3 regions of the Alteromonas sp. BL110 genome follow, and region 3 is predicted to be linked to each of the others. Evidence: predicted binding sites of a transcription regulator. Region 3 holds the regulator's gene; each other region holds the start of a gene.
What was found. The regulator MetJ, encoded in region 3, represses methionine synthesis genes. The targets are predictions, from matches to a motif close to TAGACGTCTAGACGTCTA.

Region 1 (6,162 bases), 1.6 Mb from region 3:
GACATTTTTATTAAGTCTAACGAGATTACTGCCGATAATGTAATGGACTGTCTCAGTCCTACAAAGCTCGACAATCTATATGTGCTACCCGCTACCATGGCATTAGCGACGTTAGACAGAACCATGGGAAGCGAGCAGGGGATGGGCTTAGTGCTAAAAAAAGCACTTGCTAAAATAGCCAGTGAGTTCGACTTTGCTATCATCGACTGCCCCCCTGTTTTGGGAGTGCTAATGGTTAATGCCCTAGCGGCATGTGATAAGGTTATTGTTCCGACTCAGACAGAATATTTGGCGCTTAAAGGCTTAGATAGAATGATACGCACTATGGAAATAATGGGGCGTTCATTAGATAAGTCTTTTGATACCCTAATTATTCCTACTATGTTCGATAAACGAACAAACGCCGCACTAGCGTCGAGAAAGCGTTTAATGAGTGATTACGGTGAACGTGTATGGGAAGGTGTCATCCCGGTGGATACTCATTTTAGGGATGCGAGTCTGGTACAGCTTCCTATCTCTGCTGCGTATCCTAAGACAAGAGGTGTAAATGCCTACGATAAACTGTTAGCCGTATTGGAGAAATAACAAGACCATGAGCAAGCAATCGCCATTTGCCCGTGAAGAAGTAATGGAGGCATACCTAGACAGTCTTCTGAAAGAGCCTGAAACTCCTGAAGATGTCACTGCGCGTACGGCAAAATTGCTTGAGCAGGCCTCTCAGCGAATGGCTGAGTCAACGCTCGTCTCAACGGATAGCGATAGTGAAGCGCATGTCAATAAGGAAGAAGCGTTAGCACAAGAGGTTTCTTCGCTAATTGAAAGTCGAAATTCACAGACGATTGATAGCGAAAAGCAGCATTCATCGGTTGATGTACCTGTTAAGACTGAAGAAGAAAGTGAGGTAAGTGCTCCTAAGAGTTTAAAAATTCCACTAAAGGATACTCTCGGTTTCCGCTTTCAGGCGCTATTCTTTGAGGTTGCAGGGCTTACACTAGCGGTTCCCTTAACTTCGCTAGGGGGCATCCACCAAATTGAAAAAATAGGCCCTTTATTTGGAAAACCTGACTGGTTTATGGGTGTAATGTTGCACAGAGAGTCTAAACTAAGTGTTGTTGACTCTGCAAAATGGGTAATGCCAGAAAAATACGATGAAAACCTCGCACAATCGCTCAACTACCGATATCTTATAATGTTAGGAGAGAGTGCGTGGGGACTAGCAAGCGAAAAGCTTGTAAACACGGTCAATTTGACTACCGATGACGTAAAATGGCGCGAGTCCACAGGTAAACGTCCCTGGTTAGCAGGGATGGTTAAAGAAAAAATGTGTGCGTTAATTGACGTTGAAGAATTAATATCTATGCTTAACAAAGGCTTAGGCAGTAACGACCAGACGCCATAGTATTGGGAGCCAGGTTCATGAGCGACGAAAGAATGAATAATAACGCTAGCGACAGTAACGATGAAGTCCTTCAATGGGTGACGTATCGCTTAGGTGAAGAAACTTACGGTATTAACGTAATGCAAGTACAAGAAGTGCTGCGTTATACCGAAATAGCCCCTGTACCCGGTGCGCCCGATTATGTGCTTGGTATTATCAACTTGCGTGGTAACGTGGTAACCGTCATTGATACCCGTGCGCGTTTTGGGCTTCCACCAACGGAAATCACAGACAACACTCGTATAGTGATTATTGAGTCTGACGAACAGGTTGTCGGTATCTTAGTGGATAGCGTCGCCGAAGTGGTGTACTTAAAATCTTCAGAAATCGACAGCGCACCTAACGTTGGTACTGAAGAAAGTGCTAAATTTATCCAAGGCGTTAGCAATCGTGATGGCGAACTGCTTATTCTTGTTGATTTAAATAAATTGCTAAGCGACGAAGAGTGGGATGAGCTTAGCAGTATCTAAATAAAATGAATAGGCGGTAAGTATTGTCGATGCCGCCTAGATTTCCCCAAGGGTTACGTCCATGGATTGGCAGCTTGCTGCACCTACCTTAATTGAACTTATTTTGTGCGGTTTTATCATTGTGCTTGCTGTTGCGGTAAGTATCCTCTATTCGCACGTTAAGCAGTTACGTACAGCTTTAAGCGATAGTGATAAAAATAGTACCTCTGCTATTGCGCGAATTGAGGCGCTCGCAAAAAATGCAAATAATCAACAAACCGAGGCGCAAGCACGCACTCTGGTCATTACTCGCCATCTTCAAGAGCTAGATGAAAAGCAAGCCGATATAGAAAATCAGCTTCGTGAACTCAAGCTGCAAGACCCTTCACTACGTCTATATCAGCGCGCTGCAGACTTAGTTAAGCAAGGCGCTAGCATTGAGGAAATAATCGAGGCCTGTGACATTCCCCGCGCCGAAGCCGAGATGTTAATGATGGTGCATAAACAAAACTGCTAGTTGTTTGGTATTCATAAGCACGCCTTAAAAAGAAAACGTTTAGACGTCTAGACGTAAAGATGTTGACATATTGCCAGTAATAGACACAATACAGGTATTGTAATTTATCACTGGAGTCCTCTATGCCAATTCGTATTCCTGAGCAGTTACCCGCACAGAATGTACTACTAGGTGAAAATATTTTCACCATGGACATGGATAGGGCTGCCAATCAGGATATTCGTCCCCTTGAAGTCGGCATTCTCAATTTGATGCCGAACAAGATAGAAACAGAAGTCCAATTACTTCGCCTGTTGTCGAATACGCCGTTACAAATAAACGTAGACTTGATTCGAATTGATAATCAAGCGCCAAAAAATACCCCTCAGTCGCATATGGATGCCTTTTATCACGACTTTTCAGCGGTAGCCAATAAGAAATACGACGGCCTTATTGTTACTGGCGCGCCCCTTGCGCTGATTGATTATGAAGAAGTGAAGTATTGGGAAACCATGACCACAATATTGGAATGGGCACAGCGTCACGTTAATTCTACTCTGTATTTATGTTGGGCTGCTCATGCCGCTATGTATCACTTTTATGGTATTACTCGAGAACTTAGAGACGAAAAATTTTCAGGTGTCTTTAAACATAAAGTGAACGATCCTAATAACGAACTATTAAGAGGCTTTGACCCAACGTTCTATGCGCCACATTCTCGTTATGGACATATCGATACCTCTCTCTATAACAGTGTTGATGGTATAAATGTGGTAGCAGAATCTGAGGATGTAGGCGCTTATATTGTGGCGTCAGAAGATAAGCGTATGGTATTTGTAACAGGGCATCCAGAATACGACCCTGATACGCTTAAAGACGAGTACTTACGCGACGTCGCCGCGGGTCAAACCCCAGCAGTACCCAAAAATTATTTTGAAGGGGATGATCCAGCCAAGTCTCCTATTGTACAGTGGCGCTCACACGGCAGCCTCTTGTTTACTAACTGGCTGAATTATTATGTCTACCAGACCACGCCTTTCGATTTAAGTCAGCTTGCTGAAAAGCCACAGCCAAAGAGGTAGCACGTGAGCCAAAAAACAAATTCAAACGCGCAGGCAACGCTTACAGAAGCCGCAAAACAGCGCATTCTTATATTAGACGGTGCAATGGGAACCATGATCCAGCGCCACAAATTGGAAGAAGAAGATTATCGCGGAACACAGTTTGCCGACTGGCACTGCGACGTAAAGGGTAACAACGATTTATTGGTGCTTACCCAGCCAGACATTATTTACCAGATTCATTGTGATTACTTTGAAGCTGGCGCGGATATTATAGAAACGAATACCTTCAACGCGACTACTATCGCTATGGCCGATTATGATATGCAGGCACAATCTCGCGATATCAATGTGGCTGCGGCTAAGTTAGCGCGCAAAGCGGCTGACCTGTACACTGCAAAAACACCTGATAAACCTCGCTTCGTGGCCGGTGTGTTAGGTCCCACAAACCGCACGGCGTCTATTTCACCTGATGTTAACGACCCAGGTAAGCGCAATGTCACGTTCGACGAATTAGTGGAAGCGTATAGCGAATCTACCGAAGCTCTCATTGAAGGCGGTGCTGACTTAATCATGCTTGAAACTATTTTCGATACGTTAAACGCCAAAGCGGCAGCATTCGCCGTAGAGTCGGTATTTGAAAAACTAGGTATGTCTTTACCCGTGATGATATCAGGTACTATCACTGATGCTTCAGGGCGTACGCTCTCTGGGCAAACCGCGGAAGCATTTTACTACTCAATGCGACATATTAGCCCGTTTTCCTTCGGCTTAAACTGCGCACTGGGGCCAGACCTATTGCGTCAATACGTAGATGAAGTTGCTAATGTGAGTGAGTGCTTCATATCCGCACACCCTAATGCAGGTTTGCCTAACGAATTTGGTGAATACGATATGGAAGGGCCTGAAATGGCCGAACACATCAAAGAATGGGCGCAATCCGGGCTTGTAAATGTTGTTGGTGGCTGTTGCGGTAGTACCCCAGAGCACATTCGCGATATTGCCAATGCGGTTGAAGGTATTGCGCCGCGTAAGGTACCTGTATTTGAACCTAAAATGCGTTTGTCAGGCCTAGAGCCGTTTGTACACTAGGAGGGCATAATGAGCGCAGAATTTTCTACATTTATTAATATCGGTGAGCGCACCAACGTTACAGGCTCTGCTCGCTTTAAACGTCTTATTCTTGAAGGTGATTATGAAACCGCACTTGATGTCGCAAGACAGCAGGTAGAAAACGGTGCTCAAATCATTGATATCAATATGGACGAGGCCATGCTTGATTCAAAGCAGGCCATGATCACCTTTTTAAACCTGATTGCCTCTGAGCCCGATATTAGCCGTGTACCCATCATGATCGACTCGTCTAAATGGGAAATTATCGAAGCCGGGCTAAAATGCGTGCAGGGTAAAGCCATCGTTAACTCTATTAGCTTAAAAGAAGGGGAAGAACTCTTCTTAAACCAAGCCAAGCTAATAAAGCGCTATGGTGCTGCAACCGTAGTTATGGCGTTTGACGAGACTGGCCAGGCCGATACACAAGCCCGCAAAGTTGAGATTTGTCAGCGCAGCTATAAGCTGCTGACAGAAGAAATCGGCTTTCCACCTGAAGATATTATTTTTGACCCCAATATTTTTGCAGTAGCGACGGGTATTGAAGAGCACGATAACTACGCGGTTGATTTTATCGAAGCTACCCGCGAGATACGTAAAACCTGTCCGTACTCCCATATTTCTGGTGGCCTTTCTAACATTTCTTTCTCGTTCAGGGGCAACAACCCAGTACGCGAAGCTATGCACTCTGTATTTCTGTACCACGCTATTCGCGCTGGTATGGATATGGCTATTGTTAATGCCGGTCAGCTAGAGGTATATGACGAAATTCCCGCTGAACTTCGAGATGCGGTTGAAGACGTGATTCTAAATCGCAGAAGTGATGCCACAGAGCGCTTGCTTGATATTGCCCCTAATTATCAAGGTGATGGTAAGGCCGCCGCGAAAGAAGACTTAAGCTGGCGCGAGCAAGAAGTGAATAAGCGTTTAGAGCATGCGCTTGTTAAAGGCATCACCGATTACATTATTGAAGATACCGAAGAAGCGCGTCAGCAAGCTGAGCGTCCGCTACACGTTATCGAAGGGCCATTAATGGATGGCATGAACGTAGTAGGGGATTTATTCGGTGAAGGTAAGATGTTCCTTCCGCAAGTAGTAAAGTCGGCCCGCGTTATGAAAAAAGCGGTTGCCCATTTACAGCCTTATATTGAAGAAGAAAAGTCGGACGACGCTAAAAGCAACGGTAAAATTCTTCTAGCTACGGTAAAAGGTGACGTTCACGATATTGGTAAAAATATTGTAGGCGTGGTGCTTCAGTGTAATAACTTTGAAGTGATTGACCTTGGCGTGATGGTGCCGGCCGCAACAATTCTACAGACAGCTAAAGATGAAAATGTAGATATGATTGGCCTTTCTGGTCTTATAACCCCTTCGCTAGACGAGATGGTACACGTTGCTAAAGAAATGGAGCGTCAGGGCTTTGATATCCCCTTACTTATTGGCGGTGCAACCACATCAAAGGCGCACACAGCGGTAAAAATCGAACAAAATTACCATGCGCCTGTGGCTTACGTTCCAAACGCAAGTAGAGCCGTTGGCGTATGTCAGCGTCTTTTAAATAAAGCGTCTCGCGATATTTACGCACAAGAACTGGCCAAAGAATACGAT
Region 2 (6,162 bases), 270 kb from region 3:
TTCACCTCACTCAGATTTCTGCTTTTTCAGTTAATGGTAGGCGTATTGACGACATCCGTCCCCCGATTGATGTACTCTTAAGCCCTAAACAAAGGGGAATTTAATCGATGACTCAGAATGTAGTAATTAGTGGCTATGGCTGGTTAGCCGGCTATGTAGGCAAAGCACTGTCAGGTAAAGTCAATATTATTGGCACTACTCGATGCCAACAGAAACGTCGCGCGTTAAAGGAACAAGGTGTCACCGCTATTGAATATGCATTAGGCGATGATACATCAGTACTATGTAGCCATCTACCAAACGCGACGTTATTGTTGAATATTCCCCCTGGTAGAAGAAACACCAACCTCGAATCATTCACTGACAATATGCTGCGACTTATTGATGCTGCACTAAGCGCAGGCGTCGCACACATTGTTTTTATCAGTACCACATCGGTTTATGGCGATGACACGAATAACGTCCTTACGGTACAAAGTGACACGAACCCACAAACTGCGTCGGCCAAAGCCCACGTGACTATTGAAAACCATTTAATGTCTAAGCGAGACCAAACTAATATCAGTATTGTTCGCTTAGCGGGGTTAGTAGGGCCAGATCGTCACCCAGCTCGTTCGTTAAGTGGAAGACAGTTGGATGCAGGAAATAAACGAATTAACCTTGTCCATGTGCACGACATTGTGTCTGCGTTAACCTCGATTATTTGCGGCAAGCCGCTAAATGACGTTATACACCTTTGCTGCTTATCTCACCCTAAGCGCGGTATTTATTATGTAGATGCTGCGAACGCAATGGACATAGACGCCCCCCACTTTTCTAATACAGAAGCTCAGCCTGCCGGCAAGGTTATCGACGCCGCGCAATGTTGGAACAGGCTTAACATTACGCCTATCTATGGTGACCCCTATAGCATGTTTTAAGGCTTATGCTCATTTCGGTCAGCATTAATTTAACGCCGCTAGAGTAGGCTTTGGTAAAGTTACAAAGGTGTGCTAATGAACCAGTCACCAAAGCAATGTAAGTTGATAGACAACAGGTTCCAAGAAACAAAAACGGCAAGCCTGCGCTTGCCGTTTATCCAATTTAGTTTACTGTTATTTTGTTATAAACACAGTGATTATTGTTGATAGGGCTTATTAACCGAAAAAGTTATATCCGAAGTATTTCAACGCCACCGTGTTTACAAAAATCACAAGTAGAATTAGCGGAATAAAGGTTTTCAACGAAACATCCACATACTTTTCAAACCAGCTGCCTTTATAGCCGCTGCTGCCTTCTTCCAAAGAAGCATTAAAATTAGCACTCTTCCAACGATAAATAACGAACAAGCAAATTAGCAAGCCGTTTAACGGCAAAATAGTGTCGTAGAATACATCGTAAATTACGTCAAACAGCGACTTGTCTGCGCCAGCGTAATGCATAAACGATGTTAGCATATCAACTTTACCAAACGACAATGCACTTAGAATTGCCAGCACAATCATAATGCTACCTAGAGAGCCTAGCGCCCATTTACGGCTAACGCCTTTTTCGTCCATTAGTGCCGCTACTGGTACTTCAAAAATAGACACTAGCGACGTAATTGCCGCAAAGAACACGAGTAGGAAAAACAGGCTCGCGACAATCGAAGCGCCCATATAGCCAATGGAGTCTTGGAGCGCTAGGAAGATACTAGGCAGATAAGTAAAAATCATACCTACAGACGATTCACTTAGCTCATCAGGGTTGATATCTGGGTTGAAAGAGAATATGGCAGGAAGAATCATTAAACCTGCGGTAAAAGCTACAGCAGTGTCAGTTAATGCCACTAGCTTCGCAGCGCTCGGTACATCCGCACGTTTGTCGATATAACTACCGTAGGTAATAAGAATCCCCATACCCAACGACAGTGAGAAAAAGGCTTGGGATAGCGCACCATTGACCACTTCCGCCGTGATTTTTGAAAAATCAGGAACAATATAAAATTCTACGCCTGCCATTGCGTTTTCACGGGTTAGTACGAAGATCACAAGCCCGATAAGCATTACGAAAAGTGCTGGCATAAGCAGCTTCGCCGCTTTTTCTATGCCTTCTTTTACACCGCCTTGAAGGATAAGGTAAACCACTCCAACAACAGCAGCCATGTAGACAAAAATAGACTCTGAATTAATAAACACCCCAAAAGTTTCGGGGTCGGCGAGTTTGTCTAAGTTTCCACTTACTGCCTCGAATAAATAGCCAAAAAGCCACACAGTAATAACCATGTAGAAAACGGCAATCATAAACGGCGTGGCAATCGCGAGCCAGCCTGCAAGTTTCCACCTCTTTTCGTTACCACTGATAGCGCTGTATGCACCTAACGGGTCTTTTTTAGCATGGCGACCCACTGACATCTCTGCCAACATCACCGGTAAACAAATGGCAAAAACAAAAATGGCGTACATTAAAAGGAATGCCCCACCACCGTTCTTAGCTGCACCGACTGGGAAACCCACCAAATTACCAATGCCCACTGCAGAGCCTGCAGCAGCCAATATAAAACCTATGCGCGATCCGAACTGTTCTCTGGCCCCGCTCATATCCCTTCCTCTTGTTGAGTTATTGTTATAGCAGTTCGCTTGTTACGCCCTGTGGCATACAAATCAGTTTTGGATAGAACAAACACTTTTTTGCATTCACAATTTGTACTTGTTGTTCGTACTTGGACCTTGTCGGAATCAAGCCGCGCGAACTGGTATTATTTATTATTAGGATGGCGTTTATTGTTATGACTCACGTGTGGCGTCAACGCGTTGTATTGCTACCTCTATGGGCGTATCAATACGCTGCACCATTCCCAAAATAGCATGGTAACAGCAGTGAAATAAAAAGTCTTGATGTTGAACTTGCTGAAATGATGATAGACCGTATCACCAAGTTACCACTTCGCCATTCCAGTCGATAAAATGGCAAGCTTGGTTCCGATCAAGCACTGAAAGATGGTGAATAAGCTGTTTTGCGGTGAACTCAGGCATAAAGAGTTTTTTGGCGGCGACATTCTTTTGAAAAGGCTTCGATAATCCTGTATCAACGGTACCTGGGTGGTAACAAACCAGCATGACATCCTTTAATCTACGTTTGTACTCTACCGACGCTGTTTTGACAAACATATTGAGCGCGGCTTTCGATGCACGGTAGCCATACCATCCGCCAAGCCCGTTGTCTGATATGCTCCCTACTCTCGCGCTTAGACAAACAAGGGTGGCCCCTTCTTTACTCATAACGTTGACTAAATGCTTAAGCCATATGGAGGGAATAATGCTGTTTGTCGCGAAGTACGCAGTCAGGGCTTCCTCGCTGACCTCTTCTAAACGTTTTTCGGGGTGAATACCTTCGCTTTCGTTATGCAAAAAACCGGTTGTTATTACTACCGTATTTAACACAACGTCTTGTTCAGCGAGTTGTTTTACAAAACCGCTGATATGCTTATCATCCTGTTCAGAAATTTGATGATACGAAACATTTTCTAGGTTGTTACTTTCAGTTGCAGCTGCACGACTTACTGCAAACACCTTTGCGCCTGCACTACGATATTGTTCGATAAGCGCAGACGCTATACCGCCAGATGCGCCCACTATAAGTACGTTATTTTCCATTCGGCTCTCCCGGTACACAGCGATCGCACTGGCGTTTTTTTCCCGTTAAAAGGTAAGAAATGGTATATCTATGTTTTGCGAATACATTGTAGAAAGCATCGGCGGCATAACGAATAACGGGCCAGCGAAGCGGAGCATAAATCCAGCCCATACCTACTGCTTTCCACGCTTCATGGGTAACATCAAGCCCAGTAATTAGGGTACCATCTTCGCGAAGCCCATGAATTCTTGCATTAAGTGCATGCCAATTCATGGCCGGGTAACGACTTGCAAAATCAGGTGCCTGAATGTCGACCAAGGTGAGTTTGTTATGCTTGTCTCTTTTGCGTAAATGACGCATTTCGGCTATGCACAAGGGGCAATAACCATCATAAAAAATAATCACTTCTACCTACCTCTGCCACATAAGGCGCTTATCGCTTAAAAGACGATTTCGCCCATGCAAACATGGAAAAATAAAGAATACATCGCGTTTGCCACGCGCTAACCGCGCTCTTGTTGTAATCAGTTTAAGACCGTTTTAAGCCGTCGCACGTTATTCTTATTTAATATTCGTTTATACGATAAAAAAACACGCTTGGATGACTTGTGTTGTGACTTACCCGCACCCACACTACAAGCAAAGATTATGAGAGGTTTTATTATGGCAAATTTACAAGTGGCCACGTTAGCAGGCGGATGCTTTTGGTGTATCGAATCTGCATTTAATACTGTCGAAGGCGTAGAAAAAGCAATTTCTGGCTATGCAGGTGGTGAAAAAGCCGATCCGACCTATGAAGAGGTATGTACAGGAAGCACTGGCCATGCAGAAGTTGTACAAGTAACGTTTGATGCAGACAACATCAGCTACCGTGAAATTCTAGAGATTTTCTTCGCGCTACATAACCCTACTCAGCTAAATAGACAGGGTAACGATGTGGGTACACAGTATCGCAGCGCAATCTTCTATCATGATGATGCACAAAAAGCGGAAGCTGAAAAAATTATTGCACAAATCACAGAGGAAGAAATCTGGCCTGACCCGGTAGTCACTGAAGTAGTCGCTGTGAATAACTACTATGACGCCGAAGACTATCATCAGGATTATTTCAAAAATAATCCGCAGAACCAGTATTGTTCTATGGTGGTTGCACCTAAGCTTGCAAAGTTCAAAAAGACTTTTGCTTCTCGCCTTCGCAGCGATGCATAAGTAAAATAAGCTTTATTAGCGGCGTTTTACAGGTTGGCTAAAAACGAAAGGGTTGCCTAGTAGCAACCCTTTTTCAATTTTAAGAACATCGTAAGTAGATAAACGCTAATCAAACCAAACATCATTGATTTCTATCGAAAACAGCAACGGCGCTAAATCTTCATAACGCGTTTTATGCGCTTCACAAGTCGCGTTTTTCATGTAATTTTTTTCCCACGGATCGTTGATGATCCATAGTGTGTTATCAATAGTGACTAACCCCTCCATTGATGAATTGTCCATTGTGTATTGTTTGCAATTTTGGTCGCCGGCAACGTCAAAAATAATGGTAATCCGCTTCGTCGGCTTGCTACCGCTGGTATCAATGATCCATAGCTCATTGTCATTTCTAGCCGCGCCAAACAAATAAGACTCGCCTGTTGAATGCGTATATAAAGCCAAGCCATTTATGGGGTGATTACCCGAGGTAAACGAAGGAAGCTGAAGGTTCGGTTCGCTCACACTGGCAAAATCGCTCGAAGAGAAAAAGTTTTGATCAATAGACAATGTGAAAATTCTCGGTTGCCCCGCCTTATCTTTTTCTAATGCCAAATACAAAGTACCGTCTTCTGACATAGTCAGGCCTTCAATACCGTCATTTGGAAAATTCCCTACTTCCAAAACAGTAGGAAACTGGAGCGGACGCACATCTGACATTTCAACTGCGCCATTGTCCTTTCGCGTTAGTTTAATCAACAGGGTTGGGTAGTCTGTAGAGCCTGTATCTTCGTACTTGGTTTCACAACGGGGGCTTAAGGCGCCTGTACGGGTTGCATCTTCTGTGACCGTATAAATGACATTAGCATCTCTTGGGTCTACCGCTAACGCTTCTAAATCTGGTTGCTCGCTTAAGTAGTTATAGAAGCAGCTTCGGCGCACATTCCTTGAAAACGAAAAGCGCTCACTAGACGCACTTAGCGTTGCCGTGTCTGGAGAAATACTGTGTAACTTCAACTGCTGAGTAACATCTGCGCTTGCATCTGCAATGGTAACAAGCTCTCCGTCCAACACGACTAGCCCAGAAGTTTGTGGGTCGAACATGACTTTTCCAGAGTCATCAAGAATCCAGTTCCCTACCGTTGTTTCTGTCAAATCGGTAGGTTCTGGACTAATAATGACATCTTTGGGCTCGCTGCATGCAGTGACCAGCATCGCGATTAAGACAGTGGCGGATAAATATTTAAGCATAATATGAAGTCCTCTTCCGACTCACTAGAGCGAGAGCAAAAGCAAAAACTGAAAAAATTGTAAGGGAGTATATCGAGCATACCGTTTACGCACAAAAAAGAGTAAGGTTATAGCGATTATTTACATACCAAT
Region 3 (6,162 bases):
GCGCATGCCACCGCAGTGATGACACTGTAAGCGGTTCTGCGCTTTATGCACGGTATAAGGTCGGTCACAGCGCTTACACATGACGGTTTCACCACAGCGATGGCAAAGCAGCGCTGGCGCGTAACCTCTTCGATTCACAAATACCAATACCTGATTTCCTGCGCTAATATGCTGGCGCATTATCGTTAGCAAGCCTTGTGAAATGCCGTAATGAATAGGTTGGTCGCGGGCGTCCAATACATGCTGATGCGTGCTTTTTGCACCTCCCGCTCGCTTGGTTAACTGCAAATGGGCATAGCGGCCATTTAGTGCGTTGTTAAGTGTTTCAAACGCGGGCGTGGCGCTGCCTAGTAACAGCGGAATATTGTGCTGCTTGGCACGCATTGCTGCCAGGTCACGAGCGTGATAGCGAAGCCCATCTTGCTGCTTAAAAGACTCGTCGTGTTCTTCATCTACAATCAACATGCCGGGGTTATGCAGCGGCGTGAAAATAGCCGAGCGGGTGCCAATGATAATACCGAGTTCACCGGCTTTTGCACGTTGCCAAACATGTAAACGTTCTTTATCAGAGATCTGAGAATGCAAAACGCCCACAGCAATGCCAAAGCGCTTCTCAAAACGAGACACGGTTTGCGGTGTAAGTCCAATTTCTGGCACAAGTATCAGCACTTGTTTTCCGTCGCGCAGTAAGGGTTCAATGGCTTGAAGGTACACTTCCGTTTTACCGCTACCGGTAACCCCTTCAAGCAAACTTACCGCGAAGTTACCTTGCTGACGATTAAGTGCGGCAATGGCAACCGATTGCTCTGTGTCGGGAATTGGCTTTTCAGAAAGCGATAACGAGGCAAGCCAACTACCTGGCTTAAACTCAGGTGCTATTTCTTCGATATGTACCAAAGACTTTTCAACAAGCGCTTTAACTGCAGGTGCACCATATTGTTTACGCGCCTGCGAGGCTAGCAAAGCACCACCAGCCAGGGCAGTGAAGCAGGCTTGTTGTTTAGGCGCCCGTGATAACGTATCTGCAACTGTCTGCTTGCCTTCTTCGGTAAGCATTAACATGTCTTGTGGTGTGGGAGTGGCCAACTCGCCTTTGCGTAATAAAACAGGCAGCATGGCGTGCAGCACTTCACCCGGCGCATGATGATAATACTGCCACAGCCATTGCGCCATTTTCAGCAACACATTATCTATAATAGGGCTATCGTCAAGTACTGACTCAATGGCTTTTAGCTTGTCAGAATTTTCAATCTCGCTTTCGGATTTGTGTAAGGTTTCAACGACTACGCCCACCAGTTTGCGTGGGCCAAAAGGCACAACCACTCTAACGCCCGCACTGAGTGTCTTATCGTGGGTATATGTGAAAAGTTGGCGCAGTGGCACTGGCACGGCGACTTGAATATAGGCCATTGCGAACGTTCTACCTTATTTGATGACTTTTACAGCGCGCAAATTGCTTGCTGAGTTTTTTACACTATAACTATTTGTATAGAGGCTACTTGCTTAGCCAAACGTTAGAGCAATTTGTGCTGCTAGCATCTAGCTACATCTTTTACTATTGGCGCATATGGACCTAGCCTTGAAAGACAAATATTTAAACATACTTTACTGTTAAGCATGAAAGGAATGTTTTCGGTTTAGCTTTCTTGCGTCGCTCGTGTAAAGCCCCTTATTTAGCCCTACTTGCCTAACATTTGGGCAAAAACCGCTTGATAAAGCCAATTTCATCCTATATTATGCGCCGCTCTTTTGCGATAGGCTGTTCTTTGAACGACTTATCATTTGAATTAAGTAACGTATGGTGTGCGACTTCGGGTTGTATAGCGATACGGCCTTATTATGTGAGGTAACCCAATGAAACAAGATATCCACCCTAAGTACGAAGAAATTAAAGCAACATGCTCATGTGGCAACGTGCTTAACATCCGCTCTACGCTTGGTAAAGACATCAACCTAGACGTATGTTCATCATGCCATCCTTTCTACACTGGTAAGCAACGTAACGTTGATACTGGTGGTCGTGTTGACCGCTTCAAGAAGCGCTTCGGTGCATTGGGCAAAAAGTAAGCCTGATATCAAGTTCGAAAAAAGCGCCTATATGGCGCTTTTTTATTGCCTGAAGGTTACTATTCATGTCAGAAACTACTGTTGAACAGCTTCCACTTATGCAAGCACCTCTAATTTAGAGCTAATTGACTATATCGCTTACAATTAAGATCAAAACACTCATTATACTTAATGAAGTTTTTCGAGTTTTGACAAGTGTTTATCCCAGTCCCCCCTACTTTGCTTTTTACACGCTTCTTCACTATCGAAATAGATACCAGCAGAAATAGATTTTATAGATTCAAGGGCTATATTCACCTTACTTATAAAGTCCATATCCCATCCATTAGACAATGCTTGCTGTTTCTTCTGCTCCGTATTAAACACCGCAATTACTTTCGGGGCTTTCCAATGCCCTAAATGAGTTAGCCATACGAACCCACTATCGTCAGACTTTACATTTTCACACACGTCAGTTAGCACTGCGATTAGTTTTCTTTCTGTCATATCCTGCGTCTTCAAAGCTAATTAGAAAGGGCTTTCTTAGTATTTTATCAGAAATATAAAACCTAAAATTAACGAGGACTTTTTTATTTATATTTTCTAAAGTCGTTTTAGTACGTCTATCTATGCTGCTTTTAAGATACACCCCCTAAATACATTTAACCGTAAAAATAAATTCTATGAATGGCAATTATAGGCTTATTTTACTGGTCTAATTAGTAAGCCTAACCTACATTGATAATTGAGAATTCTGATCAGATATGTACACAGTGATTGGCTGTGTTAGAGTTGCGATCGGCACCTTGATAGTGAGCATTAATTTTATGAATAATGCTTTACTGATAAGGCTTGTGGCGCTTTTGGGTATAAAACTTGGTCTAAATATTAGACATAGTACCAATAGCCGTGTGTGAGGAAAGTCAGGATGGGTTAACGCCATGTCTGCAGTTTCCAACATGCCACACCAATGCTAACAACTATTTATAATTACTTTTGTCATTACGTGGTTGTAACGCGCTTACGTTTATCTACCTATAACTATAACGATAATAAAATAGCTACAGAGCGTGAACGAAAACACCGATGAACCCTACATCTAAGGATACCTTTTTACATGTCAGATTTTAGACAACGCGCACTCGACTATCACGCCAAACCCACACCTGGAAAAATCCGCGTAGAGCTATCTAAACCAGCAGATAGCGTCGACGATCTTGCTCTTGCCTATAGCCCAGGCGTTGCCGAGCCAGTCAGAGAAATCGCCGAAGATGCAGATAATGCCTATAAGTATACGGGTAAAGGCAACCTTATCGCTGTTATTAGTAACGGAACCGCGATCTTAGGGCTGGGGAACCTCGGCCCATTAGCTTCAAAACCTGTCATGGAAGGTAAAGCGCTGTTGTTTAAACGCTTCGCTGGTCTAGACGCCATTGATATTGAAGTAAAGCATCGTACGACTGAGGAATTTATTAATACCGTGGCGAATATTGCTGACACATTTGGCGGTATAAACCTAGAAGATATCAAAGCGCCTGAGTGCTTTGAAATTGAACAAGAGCTCATTAAGCGCTGTAAAATTCCGGTTTTCCATGATGATCAGCACGGTACCGCTATTGTAACCGCTGCAGGTATGCTCAACGCTCTAGAGATTCAGGGAAAGAATATAGAGAGCGCTAAAATCGTGTGTATGGGTGCCGGTGCAGCAGCGGTTGCCTGTATGGAGCTACTTATTAAGTGCGGCGCCCAGCGTGAGCGTATTTATATGTTAGACAGAAAAGGCGTTATCCATACTCGACGCGAAGACTTAACCGAGCACAAAAAGCTATTTGCTAACAATACTGACAAGCGTACGCTTGAAGACGTAATGGAAGGCGCAGATATCTTTGTAGGTGTATCAGGCCCTGATGTTTTACCGCCTGAAGCGCTTTCGTTAATGGCAGAAAACCCAATTGTATTTGCATGCTCTAACCCAGACCCTGAAATAAAGCCTGAACTTGCTCACGAAGTACGTCAAGACCTTATCATGGCGACCGGACGCTCTGACTACCCTAATCAAGTAAACAATGTGCTGTGCTTTCCGTTTATTTTCCGCGGCGCCCTAGATGTTCGCGCAACGGCTATTAACGATGAAATGAAAGTGGCGGCGGTTGAAGCCCTTCGTGCTATCACGAAGGAGCCTGTTCCAGAAGAAGTATTAACTGCAAGTAAAAGTGACAGCCTAACGTTTGGGAAGGACTATATTATTCCTAAACCTATGGACCCACGTTTGTGCGAACGTATCGCTACGGCCGTGTCAAAAGCTGCCATTGAATCGGGTGTTGCTCGCGTGCCTGAAGCTCCAGAAGAGTAAAATTTTGGCGCATAAGGCTATATTGGTCTAGTTCAAGACTATATTGGTCTAGTTCAAGACTGCACTTGTTCAGTTAAATACTATAGTGGTTGGGTTAACGCTCAACCATTACTTGTAAAAGGTACGCTCAAAGAACACCAGTAAATAAAAAACGGCGCAGTATTGTAAGCTTAACTTACATTACTGCGCCGTTTCTCTTTAATGCTAAATATCAGTCGTCTTCAGACACATCATTTTCGAAGCTTGGATCTATACCCATTTCTTCCATAATCCGTCTAGCTTCAGCCGGCACGCGATTGGGGTTGTCTTTACGCAGGTCATCGTCGTTAGGCAAAGGTTGCCCGGTGAACGCGTGTAAAAACGCTTCACACAACAGTTCCGAATTAGTGGCGTGGCGCAAATTATTGATTTGGCGGCGGGTACGCTCATCAGTAAGTGCTTTAAGCACATTAATAGGTATAGAGACAGTGACTTTCTTTACCTGCTCGCTCTTTTTCCCATGCTCTGCGTAGGGGTGAATATATTTACCGTTCCATTCTGCCATTGTACTAACTCGGTCTACTCTTTTTATATTATGAAGAGAAATTCTAAACAAGTTCACGAAAAGGTCAATTGAGCAGTGTAAACCTCTTGACGTCTAGACATATATTCTTTAATTTAGACGTCTAAACGTCTATAATATTACATTTTTGAGAGTATAAACCATGGTTTCTTACGCACAAGGTATCGATGCATTAAACCAGTCCCTGTCGGAGCTGCGGGATATTGATGTATCTTTTGAATTTTTTCCGCCTAAAACGGAAGCCATGGAACAGACTTTGTGGAAGTCGGTTGAACGCCTAGCGCCACTTAAACCAAGCTACATGTCGGTTACTTACGGTGCTAATAGCGGTGAGCGTGACAGAACTCACGATGTGGTAAAACGCATTCAGCAGCAGACTGATGTAGCTGCAGTTCCTCACTTGACCTGTGTTGATGCTAGTCGCGATGAGCTAAAACAAATTGCAAAAGACTACTGGGACTCAGGCATTCGCCGTATAGTTGCCCTTCGTGGCGACTTACCTAAAGGGGTAGACAAAACAGAAATGTATGCCTCTGACTTAGTTGCCTTACTAAAAGACGTTGCCGATTTTGATATTTCGGTTGCTGCCTACCCTGAAAAGCACCCTGAAGCGCCAAATGCGCAGTTCGACTTGCTAAATCTTAAACGCAAAGCTGAAGCTGGCGCTACCGAAGCGATTACCCAGTTCTTCTTTGACACGAGTGTTTACCTGCGATTTAGAGACCGTGCAGCCGCGGCGGGTGTGGACTTAGACATAGTTCCAGGCATTTTACCTGTGACTAACTACCAAACGTTAGTAAGGTTTGCCGGCTTTACGGACGTTCACGTACCGGGCTGGCTACATAAAATGTTCGACGGTCTTGATGCCGACGATCAAGCCACTCGTAACTTGATAGGCGCTAATATTGCTATGGACCAAGTGAAAGTTCTGGCAAAAGAAGGGGTTAAACACTTCCACTTCTATACCCTAAATCGCAGCGAGTTAAGCTATGCTATCTGCCATATGTTAGGTTTGCGTTCCGGCAATTGATTTTGTATCGCGGTAACACCGCTATACGAGTAGATGACTAAAGGCGCACTCCACTATGCGCCTTTGTTGTATAAAGAATACATTAACCTTTTGCCACTGACGCCTACGCCAGTTACCATTTGCTGTAATATGAATTGAACTATCGATACCCTAGGGTCTCTCACCAAAAGA

Region 1: metA (homoserine O-acetyltransferase MetA) is a predicted target of MetJ. The motif match lies at 2,445-2,462, and genes of this name have one in related genera.
Region 2: msrA (peptide-methionine (S)-S-oxide reductase MsrA) is a predicted target of MetJ. The motif match lies at 4,164-4,181, and genes of this name have one in related genera.

The regions. Positions count from the first base shown of each region.
Region 1 is NZ_CP031967.1:597,681-603,842, reverse strand. It holds gene D1814_RS02690 (ParA family protein) at 1-585, shown strand, start outside; gene D1814_RS02685 (chemotaxis protein CheW) at 593-1,399, shown strand; gene D1814_RS02680 (chemotaxis protein CheW) at 1,417-1,908, shown strand; gene D1814_RS02675 (DUF2802 domain-containing protein) at 1,970-2,404, shown strand; gene metA (homoserine O-acetyltransferase MetA) at 2,527-3,465, shown strand; gene D1814_RS02665 (homocysteine S-methyltransferase family protein) at 3,469-4,536, shown strand; gene metH (methionine synthase) at 4,546-6,162, shown strand, end outside.
Region 2 is NZ_CP031967.1:2,490,937-2,497,098, reverse strand. It holds gene D1814_RS10820 (NAD-dependent epimerase/dehydratase family protein) at 108-920, shown strand; gene D1814_RS10815 (sodium-dependent transporter) at 1,137-2,558, opposite strand; gene D1814_RS10810 (SDR family NAD(P)-dependent oxidoreductase) at 2,889-3,614, opposite strand; gene D1814_RS10805 (thiol-disulfide oxidoreductase DCC family protein) at 3,604-3,999, opposite strand; gene msrA (peptide-methionine (S)-S-oxide reductase MsrA) at 4,258-4,803, shown strand; gene D1814_RS10795 (hypothetical protein) at 4,909-6,030, opposite strand.
Region 3 is NZ_CP031967.1:2,216,662-2,222,823, reverse strand. It holds gene priA (primosomal protein N') at 1-1,410, opposite strand, end outside; gene rpmE (50S ribosomal protein L31) at 1,855-2,067, shown strand; gene D1814_RS09735 (hypothetical protein) at 2,236-2,553, opposite strand; gene D1814_RS09730 (malic enzyme-like NAD(P)-binding protein) at 3,164-4,399, shown strand; gene metJ (met regulon transcriptional regulator MetJ) at 4,611-4,943, opposite strand; gene metF (methylenetetrahydrofolate reductase) at 5,104-5,991, shown strand.